3 regions of the Arthrobacter sp. P1_B4 genome follow, and region 2 is predicted to be linked to each of the others. Evidence: riboswitches for the same ligand, from Rfam matches in the RefSeq annotation. Region 2 holds a riboswitch; each other region holds the start of a gene.
The links. Region 2 has a riboswitch for S-adenosylmethionine ahead of AC1D1W_RS06500 (DUF1737 domain-containing protein). Riboswitches for the same ligand answer to the same signal wherever they lie in the genome.

Region 1: it holds a riboswitch for S-adenosylmethionine, as region 2 does, so the genes downstream of both, metX (homoserine O-acetyltransferase MetX) here and AC1D1W_RS06500 (DUF1737 domain-containing protein) in region 2, are expected to answer to the same signal.
Region 3: it holds a riboswitch for S-adenosylmethionine, as region 2 does, so the genes downstream of both, AC1D1W_RS07255 (aminotransferase class V-fold PLP-dependent enzyme) here and AC1D1W_RS06500 (DUF1737 domain-containing protein) in region 2, are expected to answer to the same signal.

What each region holds. Positions count from the first base shown of each region.
Region 1 covers NZ_JBFTZW010000005.1:34,978-41,983, reverse strand. Annotated here, with positions in the region: gene AC1D1W_RS03990 (MFS transporter) at 1-242, opposite strand, end outside; gene metX (homoserine O-acetyltransferase MetX) at 409-1,548, opposite strand; SAM riboswitch class IV at 1,560-1,675, opposite strand; gene AC1D1W_RS03980 (bifunctional o-acetylhomoserine/o-acetylserine sulfhydrylase) at 1,858-3,174, opposite strand; SAM riboswitch class IV at 3,236-3,351, opposite strand; gene AC1D1W_RS03975 (VOC family protein) at 3,521-4,159, shown strand; gene AC1D1W_RS03970 (CPBP family intramembrane glutamic endopeptidase) at 4,278-5,045, opposite strand; gene AC1D1W_RS03965 (histidine phosphatase family protein) at 5,155-5,835, shown strand; gene AC1D1W_RS03960 (amidohydrolase family protein) at 5,838-7,006, opposite strand, start outside.
Region 2 covers NZ_JBFTZW010000009.1:136,961-143,966, forward strand. Annotated here, with positions in the region: gene cls (cardiolipin synthase) at 1-36, opposite strand, end outside; gene AC1D1W_RS06490 (aminodeoxychorismate lyase) at 130-1,098, shown strand; gene AC1D1W_RS06495 (ATP-grasp domain-containing protein) at 1,105-2,058, opposite strand; SAM riboswitch class IV at 2,377-2,490, shown strand; gene AC1D1W_RS06500 (DUF1737 domain-containing protein) at 2,503-2,811, shown strand; gene AC1D1W_RS06505 (rhodanese-like domain-containing protein) at 2,808-3,227, shown strand; gene AC1D1W_RS06510 (O-succinylhomoserine sulfhydrylase) at 3,228-4,436, shown strand; gene AC1D1W_RS06515 (hypothetical protein) at 4,539-5,630, opposite strand; gene AC1D1W_RS06520 (glycosyltransferase family 2 protein) at 5,627-6,922, opposite strand; gene AC1D1W_RS06525 (ATP-grasp domain-containing protein) at 6,909-7,006, opposite strand, start outside.
Region 3 covers NZ_JBFTZW010000011.1:49,900-56,905, reverse strand. Annotated here, with positions in the region: gene AC1D1W_RS07265 (Nramp family divalent metal transporter) at 1-1,281, opposite strand, end outside; gene AC1D1W_RS07260 (class I SAM-dependent methyltransferase) at 1,449-2,225, opposite strand; gene AC1D1W_RS07255 (aminotransferase class V-fold PLP-dependent enzyme) at 2,307-3,746, opposite strand; SAM riboswitch class IV at 3,781-3,894, opposite strand; gene hisN (histidinol-phosphatase) at 3,972-4,802, opposite strand; gene rsgA (ribosome small subunit-dependent GTPase A) at 4,879-5,994, opposite strand; gene aroA (3-phosphoshikimate 1-carboxyvinyltransferase) at 5,978-7,006, opposite strand, start outside.

The DNA of each region.
Region 1 (7,006 bases), on a different contig from region 2:
CCGATCGGGCGGGCAATGAAGCCGACCGCGTAGGTGAGGAAAGCGGCGAGGATGCCATCCAGTTCCGAACCGGTGTTCGGGAAGAACAGCTTGCCGAACACAAGGGTGGCGGCGGAGGCGTAGAGGAAAAACTCGTACCACTCAACCACGGTGCCGGCCATGGAGGCCGCCACCACCTTCTTCAGGCCGGACGTTTTGACGTCGGTTTCTTCAGCGCGCCTTGCGGKGTTTTCCGTACTCATCGTGACTCCTTCGGCGTCTCCATCGACACCCTGTGGACCATTGGACTGAGGACGCTTGTGATTTAGGGCACAGGGCGTCATTCCCCATGAGTATGGACGCTCCGGCCCTCAGCCTCAACGGCCATTAGTGCAGAGCGCATCTGCAAAAATGCACAAGCGGGCCGGCCTAGTGGCTGAAGAAGGTCTCCCGGAGCTGCCCGCTGAGCTGGCCGATTTCGGTCAGGAAGCCGTCGTGGCCGATTGGCGCTTGAATGATATGCAGTTCCGGGCCGCCCGGCAGGGCCTCTGCCAGTTGACGGGACTGGGCCGGGAAATACAGGCGGTCCGAGTCCACGGCCGCCACCAGGAATTCTGCGGTGGCCGGGGCCAGTGCCTCCCCGAGACCTCCGCGCCCCCGGCAGACATCGTGGCTCATGAGGGCTTCGGTGATCGCGATGTAGCTGTTCGCGTCGAAACGCCGGGCCAGTTTGCTGCCCTGGTGGTCCAGGTAGCTTTCCACCTGATAGCGCCCGCGTCCGGCCAGCGATCCGGCTTCCAGGGGCGTCTCGGACTCTTGGGCGTTGCGGCCAAACCGGCCGTCCAGTTCGGCCGCTGAGCGGTAGGTGATGTGCGCGATGCGGCGGGCGAGGGCGAGCCCCGACTCGGGTTCCGGGCCGCCGTAGTAGTCCCCGCCCCTGAAGTGGGGGTCCTGGCGGATGGCCAGCGTCTGTGCCTGCGCGAAGGCAATCTGTTCGGCAGTGCTGCTGGCGCCGACGGAAATCACGGCGCAGCGCCGGACCCGGCCGGGAAACGTGACGGCCCATTCAAGGGCCCGCGCGCCGCCGAGCGAGCCGCCCAGCACCGCGTACCAGCTGCCGATGCCCAGGGCATCGGCCAGCCGCGCCTCGGCGGCGGCGGTGTCCCGCAGGGTGACCAGCGGGAACCGCGATCCCCAGGGGCGCCCGTCGGGGGCCGGGGTGGAAGGTCCGGTGGATCCGTAGCAGCCGCCCAGGATGTTGATCGAAACGACGAAGTACTTGTCCGTGTCCACGGGAGCCCCGGGTCCGGCGAGCTGTTCCCACCAGCCGGGCTCCCCGCTCTCGCCGCGGGTCACGTGTGTGTCGCCGGTCAGGGCGTGTTCAATGAGCACTGCGTTGGAGGCGTCCGCGTTCAGGGTCCCCCACGTCTCGTAGGCGAGCACCACATCCGGCAACGGAGTCCCGGATTCGAGCTGCAGATCACCGATCCTGACGAACTGGACGGTCCCGTCAGGGGTACGGGATGGTTTGGTTTCGGGAACACCCGTGCGGGTGACGGCAATCGTCATGTGAGGACCTATCTTCGCGCTTGCCCGCCGTCAGCTGACCGGCAGGCCAGGTCTTCACCCGGGGCACCCCGCCGCAAAAGGAGGGTTGCCGGCCAGCAAGCCGGGGCTGTCGCTGGCACTCATGACCTGGTACGAGTCTACGAAACAGGGTGCGGAAATCACGAAGATTATGACTTCCATGTGACAGCCGGACCCGTCAGCACCGCAGTTTCCCCACCTTTGACAGCCGTGACCGGCGGGTCGCGCCGAAGTGCCGGCGATTCCCGGCGTCATGCCAGCAAGGTGGGGAAATTCCGCGTGGGCTTCCGTCTAGGCGGTCTTGGCCGCGCGGAATCCGGCGTCGAGGTCCGCCAGGATGTCGTCAATATGCTCCAGTCCCACCGAAAGCCGCACCAGCCCGGGATTCACCCCGGCGATCACCTGCTGTTCGGGCGAGAGCTGGCTGTGGGTGGTCGACGCCGGATGGATCACCAGCGACCGGACATCGCCGATGTTCGCGACGTGCGAGTGCAGTTCGAGGGCATCGACGAACCGCTTGCCGGCCTCCGCTCCCCCGGCGATGTTGAACGCCACGACGGCGCCGGTCCCCTTGGGCCCGTACTTGCGGCCGCGCTCGTACCAGGGGCTGGACGGCAGCCCGGCGTAGGCGACCGATTCGACGTCGTCCCGCCCCTCCAGCCATTGCGCCACCTTCGTGGCGTTGGCCACGTGGCGCTCGACGCGCAGGCTCAGCGTTTCGATGCCCTGGGCGATGAGGAAGGCGTTGAACGGGGACACCGCGGAGCCGAGGTCGCGCAGGAGCTGGACCCGGGCCTTGAGGATGTAGGAGAGGTTCGCGCCCAGCGCGCCCTCGGCTCCGAGGTCGCGGGCGTAGACCAGGCCGTTGTAGGTCGGGTCCGGGGTGTTGAAGCCGGGGAACCGCTCCGGGTCCTTCCCGAAGTCGAAGTTGCCGGAGTCCACGATCACGCCGGCGATTGCGGCGCCGTGCCCGCCGAGGTACTTGGTCGCCGAATGGACCACGATGTCCGCGCCCCACTCGATCGGCCGGATCAGGTAGGGGGTGGAGAGCGTGTTGTCGACCACCAGCGGCACGCCGGCCTCGTGCGCCACGCGGGAGACGCCCTCGATGTCCAGGACGTCCTGGCGGGGGTTGGAGACCACTTCGCCGAAAAACAGCTTGGTGTTGGGCTGGACGGCGTCCCGCCACTGGTCCAGGTTGTCCGGGTCCGCCACGAAGGTCACGGAGATGCCGAACTTCTTCAGCGTGTGCGCGAGCAGGTTGTAGGTTCCGCCGTAGAGGCTGGGGCTGGCCACCACATGGTCCCCGGCCTCGGCGATGTTGAGGATCGCGAACGTCTCGGCGGCCTGGCCGGAGCTGAGCAGCAGCGCCGCGAGGCCTCCTTCCAGGCTGGCGACGCGCTGTTCGACGGCGTCCTGGGTCGGGTTGCCGATCCGGGTGTAGATGGGCGCGAGCTCGGCGAGCGCGAAGCGGTTCGCGGCGCTTTCGGCGCTGGGGAACACGAACGACGTCGTCTGGTAGATGGGCAGGGAACGCGCGCCGGTGGCGCTGTCCGGCTCCTGGCCGGCGTGGATCTGGCGGGTTTCAAAGGACCAGGCATTGGACATTGGTGCTCCTCGAGTCACTGGGCACAGCACCGGCCGGGGCTTTCGGCCCGAACCGGAACAGGCGCCGCGCTTGCCCTCCAGCGGGCGCCGGACGGCCAGGTCTTCACCCGGGGCACCCCACCGCGATACGAGGGTTGCCGGCCAGCAAGCCGGGGCTGTGCGCTGGCACTCATGACCTGGCTTCAGTGTAGGAATGGCGGCGGAGCCCTGGATAGCTTTGTGACGAAGATGAAGAGGGCTGCCGTGACGGAGCATCCGGGGCGCCGCGTTCGGCGCCCCGGGACGTCCCATGACGGTTAGGGGAGCCTAAGCTGAGAGGTCCATCACAAAGTGCCAAGATGATGGCATGCGCATGGATCACGTTTCTTACGCCTGTGAACACGATGGCTTGGCAGCCACCACTGAACGTATTGCGTCTGCCCTCGGCGTTGAAGCCGTGAAGGGTGGAGTGCACCCCCGTTTCGGGACACGCAACATGATTATCCCGCTCGCGGGACACAAGTACCTGGAAGTCGTGGAGGTCCTGAACCACCCGGCCTCCGACAAGGCCCCGTTCGGCCAGGCCGTCCGGGCACGCTCCGAGGCCGGCGGCGGCTGGATGGGCTGGTGCGTCGAGGTTGACGACCTGGCCCCGTTCGAGGAGCGGCTCGGCCGCGCCGCCGTCAACGGCAACCGGAAGTTTCCCGACGGCCGCGAACTGATCTGGAAGCAGATCGGCATCCTGGGGCTCATCGCCGACCCCCAAGTGCCGTACATGCTCAAGTGGGAGGGCGACCCGGAGTTGCACCCGTCCAACGCCTACGCGAGCGATGTCAAGATGTCCGCACTGACCATTGCCGGTTCGGCCGCGCGCGTCACGGAGTGGCTGGGCGAACCGGTTGAAAAGCCGCTGGAAGACGTCGCCGTGAACTGGATCGCGCCGCACGGGACTCCCGGCATCCTCTCTGTCACCTTCGAGACCGCCTCCGGAGCGGTCACGATCTAACGCTCCACCTGCCCCACGCTTCGGCCGCCATCTCTTAGGTGCCAACGTTGTCACCTAGGAGACGGCGGCCGAGATCATTTAAGGCCTGCCGATGGCGCCGGCTGTACGGGCAACGCCATCAGCCCAGGCCCACGGCCCTGCCGAACAGGCTGAACCCCACGAACGCCACAGTGTCCAGGATGGCGTGGGCGATCACCAGCGGCATCACCCGTTTGGTCCGCGTGTAGACGAGCGCGAAGACCACGCCCATCAGCGCGTTGCCGATGAACGGCCCGAACCCCTGGTACAGGTGATAGCTGCCGCGGAGCAGGGCGCTGGCGGCGATGGCCGCCGGCACGCTCCAGCCCAGTTTCCCGAGCCGGTCCAGCAGGTACGCCACCACAATCACTTCCTCGACCACCGCGTGCCGGATCGCGGACAGGACCAGCACCGGCACGGTCCACCAGTACGCGTCCAGGGCGCTGGGGATGATCGCCGTCGTGATCCCCAGCGCCCGGCCGGCGGCGTAGAGCCCCAGGGACGGAATGCCGATGAGCGCAGCTAGTCCGAGCCCCTGCAGGAGGTCTTTGCCGGGCCGGGCGAAGTCGAAGCCGATCCTTCGGAACGCCGAGGTTCCGCGCTCACCGGCCGGCCAGTGCTCGGTGAGGAAATAGATCACGAGGGCCACCGGGACCAGGGCGAAGATGATGTCCAGCAACTGGTAGGTGAGGTCGAAGTATTCGCGTGCGCTCTGTGAGCGGTTCAGGGTGGATGTCCCCTGGGCCAGCGGCGCCGTGGTCATCTTGTCCAGCAACTGCACCAGGGAGTAGATCGCGGACTGCCCGAGCGACAACCCCAGGACAATCAACACTTCGAACCGCAGCCGACGGCGGGAGGGAACCAACATGGTTCTATCTTGCCTGCACTTGCCGATAGTTTGCTGGTGCCCGCGTGGTACCGGCCGAACGGGGTTTTGCCTGCGGCACCTGCTTTTAGGAGCCCTATGCTTGGGGATTATGAGTGCGCCCCGGAAAATCATCATGATCCGGCACGGCCAGTCTGCCGCCAATGCCGACACCTCGATCTACAACCGTGTTCCGGACTACCGGATCCCGTTGACCGCGCTGGGCCTGGAGCAGGCCACCGCGGCCGGGGAGGAGGTCCGGCGCCAGCTGGACGGCCGCCCGGTGTGCGTCTACGTCTCCCCCTACCTGCGCGCCTACCAGACCCTCGAGGCGCTGAATCTCGGCCCGCTCGTGGAGCGGGTGATCGAGGAACCGCGGCTGCGCGAACAGGACTGGGCCAACTTTCAGATCGCCGGCGACATCGAGGACCAGAAGGAGCTCCGCAACGCCTACGGGCACTTCTTCTACCGCTTCCGCGAGGGCGAGTCCGGTTCCGATGTGTATGACAGGATTTCTTCCTTCATGGAAACCCTGCACCGGCACTGGTCCCGGCCCGGCTATGCCCCGAACGCGCTGTTCGTGACGCACGGATTGACCATGCGGCTGTTTTGCATGCGCTGGTTCCACTGGTCGGTGGAATATTTCGAGTCCCTGAATAACCCCGAGAACGCCGAGGTCCGCACCCTGCTGCGCACCTCGCACGGCAAGTACGAGCTCGACAAGCCCTTCACGCAGTGGGAGAAGAGGCGCGTGGACGAGACCGTCCTCGATGCACCGCCCATGATGTTCTAGGGCTAACGGACCGGCTGCGCTACACCGGCGCGCCACACCGCGTGCGTCAGGGGGATGCCGGGCCGGTAGGCCAGGTGCGTGGCGGAAGGGGCGTTGAGCAGGTGCAGGTCCGCGCGGTGCCCGACGGCGATCGAGCCCACCGCGCGTGCGCCGTCGGCGTCGTTCCCGGACTCCCGGCCCAGGGCCAGCGCGCCGCCGTAGGTCGCGGCGCGCACCGCCTCGTGGACGCTGAGCCGCATCTGCAGCACGGCGGTGGTGACGCAGAACGCCATGGAGCTGGTGTAGGACGTGCCGGGGTTGCAGTTGGAGGCCAGCGCCAGCTGCACACCGGCGTCGAGCAGCTCCCGGCCGGGGGCCAGCGGCTGCCGGGTGGAAAGATCGCAGGCCGGCAGGCAGGTGGCAACCGTGCCGCGCTGCCCGGATCCAGGGGTGCCGCTGCCGCCGGCGGCGTCCCAGCCGGACCAGCTCGCGGCGAGGGCGTCGACGTCCGCGGCCGACAGGTAGTTCACGTGGTCCACGCTGGCGGCGCCGACTTCCACCGCCAGCCGGACTCCGGGGCCCTCGCCGAGCTGGTTGCCGTGGACGCGCAGTCCCAGTCCGGCGGCCTTGCAGGCCAGGAGCACCCGGCGGGACTGGTCCTCGTTGAACGCGCCCTGCTCGCAAAAGACGTCGGCCCAGCGGACGTAGGGCCGGACTGCGGTGAGCATCGGCCCGCAGACCAGCTCCGTGTATTCCTCCGCGTCCATCCCGGCGGGCACAAGGTGCGCCCCCAGGTAGGTCACCTCGTCCGCCACGGTCGAGGCGATGCGGGCGCTGCGGGCCTCGTTCTCGAGGTCCAGGCCGTAGCCGGTTTTGGTCTCCAGGTAGGTGGTGCCCTGCGACACGGCCTCCGCGACGCGGCCCATCGCGAGCCGGGTCAGGTCGAAGTCGCTCGTGCTCCGGGTGGCGCCAGTGGTGACGGCGATCCCGCCGGCGCTGTAGCTCTCTCCCGCCATCCGGGCCTCGAACTCGGCAGTGCGGTCCCCCGCGAAGATCAGGTGCGTGTGGGAGTCGACCCAGCCCGGCAGGAGCGCCCGGCCACCGGCATCCACCCGTTCGTCCGCGGCCGGGGCGTCGGCCGCGGGCCCGAGCCAGGAAATCCGCTCCCCTTCGATCACCACCGCCGCGTCAC
Region 2 (7,006 bases):
CGGTAAAGTCTCCGCCAGCGGAAATGGCCACAGCACAGGCGAACCCCTCAACGTACAAGCCACGCGGAACAGTTCCGAACGGGCAGTGCCCAAATCCTATCCCGGGACCACCGAGACTAAGCTTTAGCCATGATCACTCCTGCCCCTGTTCCTGCGCCCGCGACCGTTCTGGTCTTCCTCGACCCGGCGTTCGACGGCGGCCGCGTTGCCGACGCGTCGCAGCCCCAGCTGATGGCCACGGACCTGGGCGCCACCCGGGGCGACGGCGTTTTCGAATCCCTCCTGGCCGTCGGCGGCCGGCCCCGCAAGATCCAGGCGCACCTGACCCGGCTGGCTGGCTCGGCCCGGCTTCTGGAGCTGGACATCCCCGCCGAGGATGCATGGCGACGGGCGGTGGAAACCGCCATCCGCGAGTTCCGCGGGCAGGAACCCGCCGCGGCTGCACCGGGCGGCGCGGCGCAGGACGAGGTGGTGGTGAAGCTGATTGTCACCCGCGGGCCGGAGGGCGCGGCTGCCCCCACGTGCTGGGTCCAGGCCTCCGCCCCGGCCGCCGCGGGACGGCGGCAGCGCGAGACCGGGATCGACGTCATCCTGCTCGACCGCGGCTACGACAGTGAAGTCGGCGAGCGCGCCCCGTGGCTCCTGCTCGGCGCCAAGACCCTTTCCTACGCCGTGAACATGGCGGCGCTGCGCTACGCCCACCGGCAGGGCGCCGACGACGTCATCTTCACGTCCGCGGACGGCAGGGTGCTGGAGGGTCCGACGTCGACCGTTCTGCTGGCCCACCTGGAAACCTCGGACGACGGCGCCGGCGGAGTCCGCACCGTCCGGCGGCTCATCACGCCCCAGCTGGACAGCGGCATCCTGCCCGGCACGTCACAGGGCGCCCTGTTCACCGCCGCCAAGGCCGCCGGCTGGGAGCTGGGCTACGGCCCGCTGGAGCCGAAGGACCTGCTGGACGCCGACGCGGTCTGGCTGATCTCCAGCATCCGGCTTCTGGCCCCGGTGAACCACATCGACGGGCAGGAAATCGGCACCCCGGAACTCCGGCGCCAGCTCACTGCCGAACTCAACGCCCTCTTCGCGACCATCGAATAGGAACGCTCACCCCAGGGCGTCCGCGGGCACTGCCGGGCACCGGCGGAACGAGGCCGGGTTGAACGCCGGGAGCATGAACGTTGCGAGCACGGCGTCGAGCATTTCCGGGGCCCAGGTGCTGTTCTCCCCCAGGGTCGCGCAGACACCCAGCACCATGGGCGTTCCGTCGGTGCGGCGGCGGATCTGGACCTGGACCGGCCCGGCCAGCCCGAGCGTGCGGACGGCGGCCAGGCCCAGCTTGCGCACATCCCCGGCCTGGTTCGCCGGCACCCTGCGGCTGACCTCGTCGCTGCCGGCGCGTCCATACGGAGTCCTGGTCTTCTCGAGGACCACCGCCACCGGCGCCATCGCGTTGCGTGCCGGGGTGCCGAACACCAGGCACACATAGTCGGCACCCGGGATAAATTCCTGGACCAGTTGCCCCGCCGGCATGTTCTTCCAGCTAACGGAGCCGGTTCCGGCCAGCAGGTGGACACCATGGGAGCCTTTGAAGACCCGAGGCTTGACCACCACGGGGCCGCTGAGGCCGGCGAGGGATGCCGGCGCGGCGGCGAGGTCGCCCGGAACCGCGAACCGGGGCACCGGGATGCCGGCGGCTTGCAGCGCCCAGGTGGTGAACAGGTGGTCGTTGGCGAGGGCCACCGCGGCGGGGTCGGCCACGATGATCCGCACGTCCTGGGCGAATCCGGCGCGGGCCGCGGCCAGGACCGGGAGCTCCACGGTGAGGGTCGGAATGATGACGTTGATGGCTTCGCGGTCCACCACCCGGCGCAGGTCCAGGACCATGTCCGGGTTCGTCGCCGGCAGGAGCCTGACCGCGGCGGCGGGAGCCTCCCCGGCCTGGCGGGTGTCGGCGCGGGCGTCGGAGCCGAGGTACGGGAGGCCCCGGGCTTCGAGCTGGGCCGCGACGGCCCGTCCGGCGGCGCTTGTAATCCCGGTAACGAGTATGCGCGGGCCCACGATTGCTCCATTCCGCCGTCACCGGCCGGACCGCGGCTGCGGCTCCGACCGTTCCAGCCACCGATTCCCAGACAGCTTGTTGATGGACAGGCGAGTCGATTCCGGGACTGCTCGATTCACACATTGCTCGAATCACCTGCAGCTCCGGCCGACTCGTCGGACCTAATCCCCCCAGTAGACGGCGAAACGTCCCGGCAGACACGAGTGGGCTGTACCCGAAACTGGAGCCCGCCACTACTCGCCCGGGCCGCGGTCCGGTTACGGAACATGACGACGGCGGCGGTGCGGGCCGGCGTCGCAGGTGTTACGTTTTTGGGGAGTAATGAGAACCGGTGCCAAGCCCTGACTGGCCGGTCGGCAACCCTCCCTTTCGCGGCGGGGTGCCTCAGGTGAATACTCGGCATTCGAGAATTCGAGCTGCAAGCGTGAAAGAGGAGATCCGTCGTGCCCGAGACGTCAATACCCACAACAGCCACACCCGGTTCAGCACCCGGCGCGGAGAGGCTGGCTTACCGCCTGTTCACCGGCGCGGATGACCGCGCCTTTTGCGAGCGGGTGTCAGCCGCCCTGGCCGAGGGCTACGTGCTGCATGGAAGCCCCGCCGCCAGCTTCAACGGAAGCACCGTGATCGTGGCGCAGGCGCTGGTCCTGCCGGCCGCGATTGCCAGTGCGGACGCCGCCGTGGCCAATGCGGTTGATGAGCTCGACGCCGACGAATTTGGCGCCGACGGAGCCTTCGCGGGCCACGCATGAGCTACGCCGGAGACCTCAGCCCGCAGGAGGCGTGGGCCAAGCTGGAGGCCGGAGCCATCCTGGTGGATGTCCGGACCGAAGGCGAATGGGCCCACATCGGCATCCCGGACACCGCGGCCGCGGGCGAGAGCCGCAACGATCCGCTCTTCATCCAGTGGAACCTTGCCGGCGGCACGCCGAACCCGCACTTCGTGGAACAGCTAAGGCAGCAGGCGCCGGCGGACACCGCCGTCGAACTGGTGTTCCTTTGCCGTTCCGGTGCCCGGTCGATCGGCGCCGCGACGGCCGCGACGGCCGCCGGCTACACCTCGTACAACGTCCTTGAGGGCTTCGAAGGCGAGACCGACCGCTTTGGCGAACGCACCGTCAATGGCTGGAAGAACCGCGGCCTGCCCACCAACCTCGGAAAGATCTAAGTGACTTTCAATCCCGACGCCGCCGGCTGGGCGGCCGACACCCAGGCTGTCCGTGGCGGCCTTGACCGCACCGGCTTCCAGGAGACCACCGAGCCGATCTTCCTCAACTCAGGATTCGTCTACGAGTCCGCGGCCGCCGCCGAGCGCGCCTTCACCGGGGAGGACGAGCGCTTCGTCTACTCCCGCTACGGCAACCCCTCCGTCGCCACCTTCCAGGAGCGGCTGCGGCTGCTCGAGGGAACGGAGGCGTGTTTCGCGACGGCGTCCGGCATGTCCGCCGTCTTCACCGCCCTGGGCGCGCTGCTGGCGGCCGGCGACCGGGTGGTCGCGGCCCGCTCGCTGTTTGGCTCGTGCTTCGTGATCCTCAACGAAATCCTGCCGCGCTGGGGTGTCGAGACGGTCTTTGTAGACGGTCCGGACCTGGAGCAGTGGCAGTCCGCGCTGTCCGTGCCGACCACCGCGGTGTTCTTCGAGTCGCCGTCGAACCCGATGCAGGAAATCGTGGACATCGCCGCCGTGAGCAAACTGGCGCACGCGGCCGGCGCCACGGTGGTGGTTGACAACGTCTTCGCCACCCCGCTGCTCCAGCGCTGCGGCGACCTCGGCGCGGACGTGGTGGTCTACTCCGGCACCAAGCACATCGACGGCCAGGGCCGCGTCCTGGGCGGAGCCATCCTGGGCACCAAGGAATTCATCGACGGGCCCGTCAAGCAGCTCATGCGGCACACCGGTCCGGCGCTTTCGGCGTTCAACGCCTGGGTGCTCACCAAGGGCCTGGAGACCATGGCCCTGCGCGTCAACCATTCCTCGGCCTCCGCGCTGTGGCTGGCCGAATGGCTCGAGGGACAGCCTGCGGTCGGCTGGGTAAAGTACCCGCTGCTGCCGTCTCACCCGCAGTACCCGCTCGCAGTGCAGCAGATGAAGGCCGGCGGGACCGTGCTCACCCTGGAACTGCAGCCCTCCCCCGGGCGCACGGCGAAGCAGGCCGCGTTCGCACTCCTGGACGCGCTGCGGATCATCGACATCTCCAACAACCTGGGCGATGCCAAGACGCTTATCACGCACCCGGCCACCACCACGCACCGCGCGATGGGCCCGGAAGGCCGCGCGGCGATCGGGCTCAGCGACGGCGTGGTCCGGCTTTCGGTGGGGCTGGAGGACGTCGAGGACCTGATCCGCGACCTCGGCCAGGCGCTCAAGCAGGTCTAGGCACTCAAGCAGGTCCAGGCCCTCAAGCAGGTCCAGGCCCTCAAGCAGGTCCAGGCCCTCAAGCAGGTCCAGGCCCTTAAGCAGGTCCGGGGCCATGGCCGCTCAGGCCCAGGCCGCCTTGAGCGCCCGCCAGGCGTCGTCGTCGAGCATGCTGGATGGTGTGACGGCGACGGCGGCCGCCCCGCCGGAGACAGACGCCTCCAGCCCGGCCGCCAGGTCCGCGGCGGAGATGCGCCCGTCCTTGGCCCACATCCCGACCGAGATGGCGAACTTCCCGGACCGCTTCGCCATGGCCGCGGCCAGCTCGGCGGAGTAGGCCGGAGCGGCGTCGTTGAGCCCGAAGTAGTCCCACAAGACCAGCCGGTCAGCGGCTGCGGCCAGCAGCCCGTAGTCATGGCCGCTCTCCGGCCGGTCGGCGGCGGGATCGTGCCACGGCGCCCGGACGTCCATGTCGAGCGTGGCGCCGTTCGCGTGCGCGGCCGCCGCCGCCTTGGCCACGATGGCTGCCACCGCCTTCGACCGCCAGGCCCCGAGGCTGGGGTGTTCGACGTCGATGGCCCCGTTCGCGAGCCGCGGCCAGTCCGTCCCGCCGCTGGCCAGCCGGTAGGAGTCGCGGTCGTCGCCGCCGTAGGTGTTGTTATCGAACATCAGTTCCGTCAAGGCCACGGCGTCAGGCTGGTACCGCCTGGTCACCTCGGCCACGAAGGCGACCAGCCGCTCCCCGACGGGTCCCGTCGTGAGTGCGCTGACGCTGGCGAACTCCGTGGAGCGGGTGCCGTCGAAGTTGATGCCGGCCAGGCCCGGGTTGGTGCGGATCCAGCCGGGGATCAGCAGGTCGATGGTCAGCGTGATCCTGCGTTTCCTGCCATCACCGCCGGTCCCCAGCGCCTTGACCGCTTCGGCGACGTGGTCACGGCCCGGGACGGCCTCCACCTCGGGGTGGGCGTCCCAAGGGAACGCCGTCCAGTCCAGCCGCCCCACGCTGATGGTGACGCTGTTGGCGTTGACCTCATCGAGCCGTCTGGCCAGTCCCGGCAGCGTCGAGGCGGCGTCGACCACAGTTTCGTAGCCGACGCCGACAGTGCGCTCCGCGGCGGGCGCCGTGGGTCCCTGCGGCCCGCCGCACCCAGTGGCGGCAAGCGCCAGCACCGACAGGAGCGCAAGGGCAGGGAAGGCAGCCGGTCCGCGTTTCAAACGCTGACGTCCGGGCGCACCGCCGGGGCGGTGACGCTGACCACCCCGGTCCGCGTCAGCTTGTTCCAGTGCGCCTCCTTGCCGCGGAGTTCCTGCACCAGCGCGGCCACCATGGTCAGGCTCGTAAACACGGAATAGAGGGGGATGAGCGGGAGCGCCCAGGCGTGCCGCAGGTCCTTCCACGCCCTGTTCATGGCCAGGGCAAACACCGTGAGCAGCAACGTGATGAACAGCCCCACCCAGCCAAGGATTGCCCAGACATCCGCGCCGAACGGACTGCGGCCCAACGCCGTGAGGAAGACCAGATCCACGAGTACCAGGATCTGGAGCACCGGGAGCACCACCATGGTGATGGTGTTGAACAACAGGTACGCGCCGAACTGTCCGTGCCGGAGGTTGCCGATCATGCGCTTGTGCACACCCATGGTCTGCAGCAGCCCGCGGGCCCAGCGGACGCGCTGGCGCCAGAGCGCCCGGACCGTTGACGGCGACTCGGCATAGACCAGCGCCCGCGGGGCGAAGACCACCCGGTAGCCTGCCTTGTGCACCCGCCAGGTGAGTTCCAGGTCCTCGCCTACCGTGTCTTCGCGGAACGGCCCGATCTCCTCCAGGATCCGGCGGGGGAACGCCCCAATGTTGCCGGAGACGATCGGGAGGCAGCCGATCATGGTCAGGGCGCGCCTGACCATCCCGGTGCCGACATGGCTGATGAAGGCCAGCATCCGGGTCTGGACCCGGTCCAGGTTTACCGGCCTGTCGTCGCCGCACACGGCTCCGGTGCGCTGGTCAGTGAAACCCTGGAGCATCCGCTTGACGGTGTTCTGGGAGAAGATCCCGTCAGCGTCGACAAACATGAGGACCTCGCCCGTGGCGTGGCGGATGCCCAGGTTCAGGGCGGCCCCCTTGCCGGCATTGGCCTGGGTCAGGACCGTGATCCGGGGATCCGTCGCGGCGAGCGCGCGCATCAGCCCGGCCGTGTTGTCAGTGGAGCCGTCATCCACGAGCACCACCTCGTACCGGTCGTACAGGGTGAGCTGAATGGAGCGGACGCAGTTTTCGATGACGGTCGCCTCGTTGAAAGCCGGGACAATGATCGACACGCTGGGCCGCTCATCCAGCAGGGTGGGCGTTGCGCGGCGGCGGCGGCGCCCCGCACGGAGTTCAAACCAGACGGACAGCGGCAGCACGAGCAGCTTCACGAGCCCGAACACCAGAATCGGCAGGCCGATGAGGAGCAGGAGGTACTCGGCCCCGGGGACGGCTGATGCGGAGGCGGAACTAAACCAGGACATGGGCGTACGCTCCTGTGCTTGGCCTGAAGGAGGCCGGGTTGAAGGAGGGAAGGGCAAACGACGCCAGCACGGCGTCGAGCAGTT
Region 3 (7,006 bases), on a different contig from region 2:
GCCTCCGGAGAAAGTGAGCGACAGCAGGACCAGGTTAAGGGCCACGACGAGCACCACGCTGATGATGGCGGCGACTCGGAGGGCCGGGCCGTCGGCGAACCGGCCCATCAGGGCTTTGTTGCTGGTCAGCACCACCAGCGGGACCAGGACAAAGGGAATCCCGAAGCTGAGGACCACCTGGCTCAGGACGAGCGCCCAGGTGGGGTCGAAGCCCACCGCCAGCAGCACGACGGCGGGGATGAGGGTCACGACGCGCCGGGCCATGACGGGGATCCGGATCTTGAGCAGGCCCTGCATGATGGTGCCGCCGGCATAGCAGCCCACTGAGGTCGATGCCAGGCCGGAGGCGAGCAGCCCGACCGCGAAGATCACGCCGACGATCGGACCGAGATTGGCGGTGATGGCGGCGTGCGCGCCCTCGATCGTGTCCGTGCCTTCTTCGCCGCCGAGGGTGGAGGCGGCCAGGAGCAGCATGCCGATGTTGACCAGTCCGGCGATCGCGAGGGCGGCCACGACGTCGAACCGGGTGGCCCGGACCAGGCGCGCGATGGCCGCCGGGGGAACATGCAGGTGTTCGTCCGGCCGGTGCCGGTCCCGGGACAGGGCCGAGTGGACGTAGATGGCGTGCGGCATGACGGTGGCCCCGAGCATGCTGGCGGCCAACAGGACGGTGTCCGGTCCCTGGAAGCCGGGCATGAGCCCGGCCAGGGCGGCTCCCGGATCGGGCGGGCTGATGAAAAGCCCGGCCAGGAAGCCGACTGTGATGATGCCGAGCAGGAACATGATGATGAATTCGAACGGCCGCTGTTTCTGCCGGGCCTGGACCGCGAGCAGGAGCATCGACACGGCGCCGACAATCAGGGCGCCAAGGGGGAGGGGCAGGCCGAAAAGCAGGTACAGGGCGATTGCGCCGCCCACCACCTCCGCGAGATCGGTGGCGGCGGCGACAACTTCGGCCTGCACCCAGAAGGCGCGGCGCCAGAACGGCTTGAGCCGTTCACCAAGGATCTCCGGAAGGCTCTTGCCCGTGACGATCCCGAGCTTGGCGGACTGGTACTGGACGAGGACGGCCATGACGTTGGCGGCCACGAGGACCCACACGAGCAGGTAGCCGTACTGCGCTCCGGCGGTCAGGTTGGCGGCCACGTTTCCGGGGTCCACGTAGGCGATCGACGCCACGAAGGCCGGTCCCAACAGGCCGATCAGCGCCCTCCGGGCACCCGGGTGTTTGTAGGTGGGGGCGTCCTGCGCCGGTTGCCCGTGTCCCGTTAGCTCCAGCACTGCCAGCTCCTGTGATTGGCGCGTCGGCGTTGACGCGATGATCGGCGCCGGCCGGAAAACAGCCGGTGTCAAAGTTTCGTGTGCCTATAAGAAATTATTAGGCATACCGAAACAATAGGCCTGGCGGGCGCTGCGTGCAATCCGGGGGAATCCGGGGTGAGCGTGCATCAGGCCCGGAAGGCCCGCCACGTCTGGGTCAGGTAGGGCAGCCGGAGCACCTCGCCTGGGGTGTGCCCCAGGTGCTCGTGCAGGTACCAGGCGAGGTTGGCTGTGACCTTGGCCCGGGTGGAGTCCGATGCCGCGAGATAGTAGCTGCGGGACTTGGCCAGCTCCTGGATGTCCTCCGCCGTGACGGAATCCTCCCAGCGCGTCAGGTGGCTCTCCAGTCCGGTGAACTCGGGGCCCACGGCCGGACGGAAGTGTGGCTTGTGGACGTCCCCGGCGTGCATGATCCGGGAGAGCCGGTGCACCCAGGGCACGCTGGTGTCCAGCTGGTTCCAGATCAGGCCCAGCACGCCGTGCGGCCGCAGGATCCGGGCAATCTCGGCGCAGGCCAGGCCTGGGTCGCACCAGTGCCACGCCTGGGCAACCGTGACCAGGTCAAAGGACTCCGGCTCGAGACCGGTGTCCTCGGCGCTGCCCTCGATGGCGGTGACGTCCGGCAGGGTCCGGCGCAACTGCTCAAGCATGTCGGCAGAGGGGTCCACGGCCACCGTGGCCAGTCCGCGTTCTGCCAAAAGGGAAGTGAACTTCCCGGTGCCCGCGCCAATGTCCGCGGCGTCCCTGGCTCCCGCCCGGACCAGCCAGTCGGCCGACTCCTGCGGATAGCCGGGGCGGACGCGTTCATAGTGCTCGCCGCCGTCCTGGAAGCTTTGTCCGAGTTCCTGGCGCCGCTCGCTGTGCAGCTTCGGTCCGCTGTGGAGCCTGGGTCCGGCGCTTGCCACGTGCGATCTCCTTCGGGAAGGTCCTGCTTGTTACAGATACCTTTCGAATTTACCGCACCCGCGCCGGGCCCCGGTCCTGCGCTAGTCGAGGGTGCAGGGCGCAGCGCCGGCCGTGCCCGGGGTGTTCGGCGCCCAGTGGGGGTAGCTGCGGGTATCGTTGGCCGGCACCCAGCGCCCGGCGTCCACCACGTAATCCCAGCCGAGTCCGTTTTGCCGCAGCTGCTGCAGGCCGGCCAGCAGGCGTTCGGCGTCCTCCAGTCGTGAGCCGAGGCCGAAGCTGGCCCGCAGGGAGCCGGCGGGCAGGCCGAGCCGCTTGAGCAGCGGGTGGGCGCAGAAGCGGCCGTCGCGCAGGCCAATGCCGTGTTCGGCCGACAGGTAGGCGGCCACCAGTCCGGCGTCGTAGCCTGCCACGGAAAAGTTCACGACGCCGATCGTGCCGGTGTCCGGCTGATCGCCTCCAGTGGAAGAAGCGGAGGAAGAATCGGAAGCAGAATCGGCAAAGATCCGGTGCACGGTTACCCCTTCGATGCCCTGGAGGCCCTCGACGAGGAAGGACCGGATGGCGTCCTCGTGGGCCTGCCACTGCTCCGGGTCCAGGGCTGCAATGACCTGGGTGGCGCGGGCGAGGGCCGCCGCACCGAGGACGTTCGGCGAGCCGCCCTCGTGCCGGGCGGGTCCTGTGGTCCAGCTGACGGAGTCGAGCCGGGCATCGCGGACCGCGCCGCCGCCGGCCAGGTGCGGGGTGCCGGCGTCGAGCCAGTCCGTCCGTCCCACCAGCACGCCGGCGCCGAACGGGGCGTACAGCTTGTGCCCCGAGAAGGCGAGGTAATCGACGTCGTCCGCGGCGATATTGATCCGCCGGTGCGGGGCGAGCTGCGCGGCGTCGACAACGATCCTGGCGCCGTATTCGTGCGCCAGTGCGGCCAGGGTCCGGATGGGGAGGATCTCCCCGGTGACGTTGGAGGCGCCGGTGACGGCCAGCAGGCTGACGCCGCCGCGGGCGAGTTCGTCGCGCAGGCGGTCCACGGTGGCCGCGAGGGTGGCGGCGGCCACGACGCTGCGGTGCGGGACATTCTGCCAGGGCAGGAGGTTGGCGTGGTGTTCGATGTCGAGGTAGAGGACCTCGCCCGCGGGCCGCCCGTCGCGCAGCGGCAGGCAGCCGGCCAGCAGGTTCAGGGAATCGGTGGTGTTGCGCGTGAAGATCACGGAATCGCCGGGCCGGCCGCCCACGAAGTCCCGCACGATGTCCCGGGCGTTCTCGTAGACGGAGGTGCTGATCTGCGATGCGTAGCCGGCCCCGCGGTGCACGCTTGCGTAGTACGGCAGGATTTCGTTCAGGTATGCCGAGACCACGGACAGGGCCGGGGCGGAGGCGCCGTAGTCGAGGTTGGCGTAGCGCGCGTGGCCGCCGGTGATCAGCGGGGCCTGGATTTCGGCCCCGGTGACGGCTGCCAGCGGGCGGGCCGCGAGGGCAAGCCGTGCATGGAATTCAGGGGCAACGGGGAAAATGGCAGTTGTCATGGGACCTCACTCGAACAGGACCCCACACCGTGGGAATCCGCGCTTGCCGGGTCCGTTCCGGACCGGCCAGGTCGTCACCCGGGGCACCCCACCGCGACTGGAGGGTTGCCGGCCAGCAAACCGGGGTTTAGCGCTGGCACTCGTGACCTGCATCGAGCGTAGGACATTGGCGCAGCCGGGGAAAAGGCGGCCGCCGATTGTGAAGCGGATTATTACGGGCGCGGATCAGTTGTTCGGGTGGGCCTGGAAGAGGTCGTCGAGTCCGGGGTTGAGCCGCTTGAGCACTTCCGAGTGCAGGATCGAATTGGTGGCCAGGGCGTTGCCCCCGAAGGGGCCGTCCTCGCCTTCGAGCGAGGTGAAGCGGCCGCCGGCCTCGGTCACGATCGGCACCAGGGCGGCCATGTCGTAGAGATTCAGCTCGGGTTCGCAGGCGATGTCCACGGCGCCCTCGGCCACGAGGCAGTACGACCAGAAGTCACCGTAGGCGCGGGTCCGCCACACTTCCTCGGTCAGGCCCAGGAACTCATCCAGGTTCCCGCGTTCCTTCCAGCCGCCAAGGCTGGAGTAGGACAGCGACGCGTCCTCGAGATTGGAGACGTTGGATACCTTCAACCGTGTGGCGGCGGCGAGCGAGCGGCCGGTGTAGGCGCCTGCACCCTTGGCGGCCCACCAGCGCTTGCCCAGTGCCGGCGCGCTGACGACGCCGACCACCGGCTCGCCCTCATCGACGAGGGCGATCAGGGTGGCCCAGACCGGGACGCCGCGGACAAAGTTCTTCGTGCCGTCGATCGGGTCGATGATCCACCGGCGGGAACCGTGGCCCGAGCTGCCGAACTCTTCGCCCAGGACCGCGTCACGCGGACGTGACCGGGAGAGCTGGCCGCGGATGGCCTCTTCCGCGGACTTGTCGGCATCGGTGACGGGTGTGAGGTCGGGCTTCGTCTCGATCCGAAGGTCGAGCGCCTTGAAGCGGCTCATGGTCTGGGAATCGACCGAATCTGCCAGTACATGGGCAAGGCGCAGGTCATCGTTGTAGCTCGAAGCGGGTTGGCTCATGGTTCCAAACTACCGTCAAACCGGGCTGCCGGGCGGGAGGCCGCGGCTCGGCGCCGCCGCCCCGTTGCCGGTCCGGCTAGGAGACGGTGCCCAGTTCCTTGGTTTCCTGCGCTTCCATCCGCGGGTCAGTGCCCAGCAGCCGGCGCAGGGACGCGAGCCTGGCCGGTCCCGAGGGCCCCGCGTGCCCGGCCGCAACCCACTTGTCGACCCCGCAGTTGACGGCGGTGGAGTCATGCTTGCAGCCGCGTTCGCAATCATCGGTGCCCGGTTCCAGGTCCGGGAAGGAACGCAGGATCCGGTCCGGGTCCACGTGGGCCAGGCCGAAGGACCGGATGCCGGGGGTGTCGATGATCCAGCTCCCGGCCGGGGCATCGTTGACTTTGAGCGCCAGTGCCGACGAGGACGTGTGGCGGCCGCGGCCGGTGACCGCGTTCACGCCTCCCGTGGCCCGCTCGGCCCCGGTCAGGGCGTTGACCATGGTTGACTTGCCGACGCCGGAGTGGCCCAGCATCACGGTGACCTTGCCGTCGAGGTAGTCGCGCAGCTGGGATACCGCGTCCTTGTCGAGCCGGGCGGAGAGCCCGTCGTCGGAGCGGGCGTCGATGCCGGAAGCGGCGGAGTCGGCGGTCTTGGAGATGATGACGGGGAAGTCGAGGTGCTGGTAGTTGGACAGCAGCTCGGCGGGATCCTTGACGTCGGCCTTGGTGACGAGCAGCAGCGGTTCGATGCCGGCGTCGTACGCGGCGACCAGTGCGCGGTCGATGAAACCGGTCCGCGGCTCGGGGTTGGCGGCGGCGACCACCACCACCAGCTGGTCGGCGTTGGCCACGACGGCACGTTCGATCGGGTCCGTGTCGTCGGCGCTGCGGCGCAGCAGCGTCTTGCGGTCCTGGATCTTGACCAGCCGCGCCAGGGTGTCGGGCTCGCCGGTGACGTCCCCGACGAGGGAGACGAAATCGCCGGCAACCACCGGGTTGCGGCGCAGCTCCCGGGCACGGGCCGCGATGATCTTGCGTTCGTCCGCGGTCCCTTCGCCGACGACGGCGGTGTAGCGGCCGCGGTCAACGGTGATGATGCGTCCGGTGACGGCGTCGTCGTAGCTGGGCCGGTCCTTGGTGCGGGGCCGGGTGCCCTTCTTGTTCGGCCGGATCCGGACGTCGGACTCGTCCCAGGAATCAGTGCTGCGTGCCACCGGCGGTGTCCTCATCTGCGGCGGGTCCCTGGGCCAGCATCGCTTCCCAGAGTTGCGGGAAATCGGGCATGGTCTTGGCCGTGGTTGCGATGTCCTCGACTTCCACGCCGGCTACGGCAAGGCCGAGGATGGCGCCGGCGGTTGCCATGCGGTGGTCGGCGTAGCTGTGCACCACACCGCCGTGCAGCGCGGCCGGGCGGATGATGAGGCCGTCGGGGGTTTCTTCGGCGTCGCCGCCGAGGCGGTTGATTTCGGCGACGAGGGCGGCGAGCCGGTCCGTTTCATGGCCGCGGAGGTGGGCGATGCCGCCCAGCCGTGAGGGGCCGGTGGCGAGGGCGCACAGCGCGGCTACGGTGGGGGCGAGTTCGCTGGTCTCGTCGAAGTCGCCGCCCTTGATCTCCGGCCCTCCGCTGACGGTCAGGGTGCCGCCGTCAACCGTCACCGTGGCGCCCATAGCGGTCAGGATTCCGCGCCAGAGATCACCCACCTGGGTGGTTTCCGCGGGCCAGTTCGGGATCCGCACGGTGCCGCCGGTGGCCAGGGCCGCCGCGAGGAAGGGTCCGGCGTTCGAGAGGTCCTGCTCGATCCGGACGTCGAAGGCGCGGATCGGGCCGGGGGAGACAACCCAGTGGTTCGGCACCGAGTCGTCGACCGCCACGCCCACGCCGCGCAGCACGGCCACGGTCATGTTGATGTGGTCCAGGCTCGGCACGGGCTTGCCGACGTGTTCGAGGTGGAGTCCCTCGGTGAAGCGCGCCCCGGCCAGCAGCAGGGCGGAGACGAACTGGGACGAAGCGCTGGCATCAATGACCAGGTGGCCGCCGCGCACCTCGCCCGAGCCGTGCACCGTGAACGGCAACGACGACGCCGGACCGCCGTCGGGCGCGGTCACCGCCACACCCAGGCCGGCGAGAGCCTCGATAATGGTGCCCATGGGGCGTTTGCGGGCGTGGGGGTCGCCGTCGAAACGGGACTCACCGCGGCGCAGCGCGGCCACCGGCGGCACAAAGCG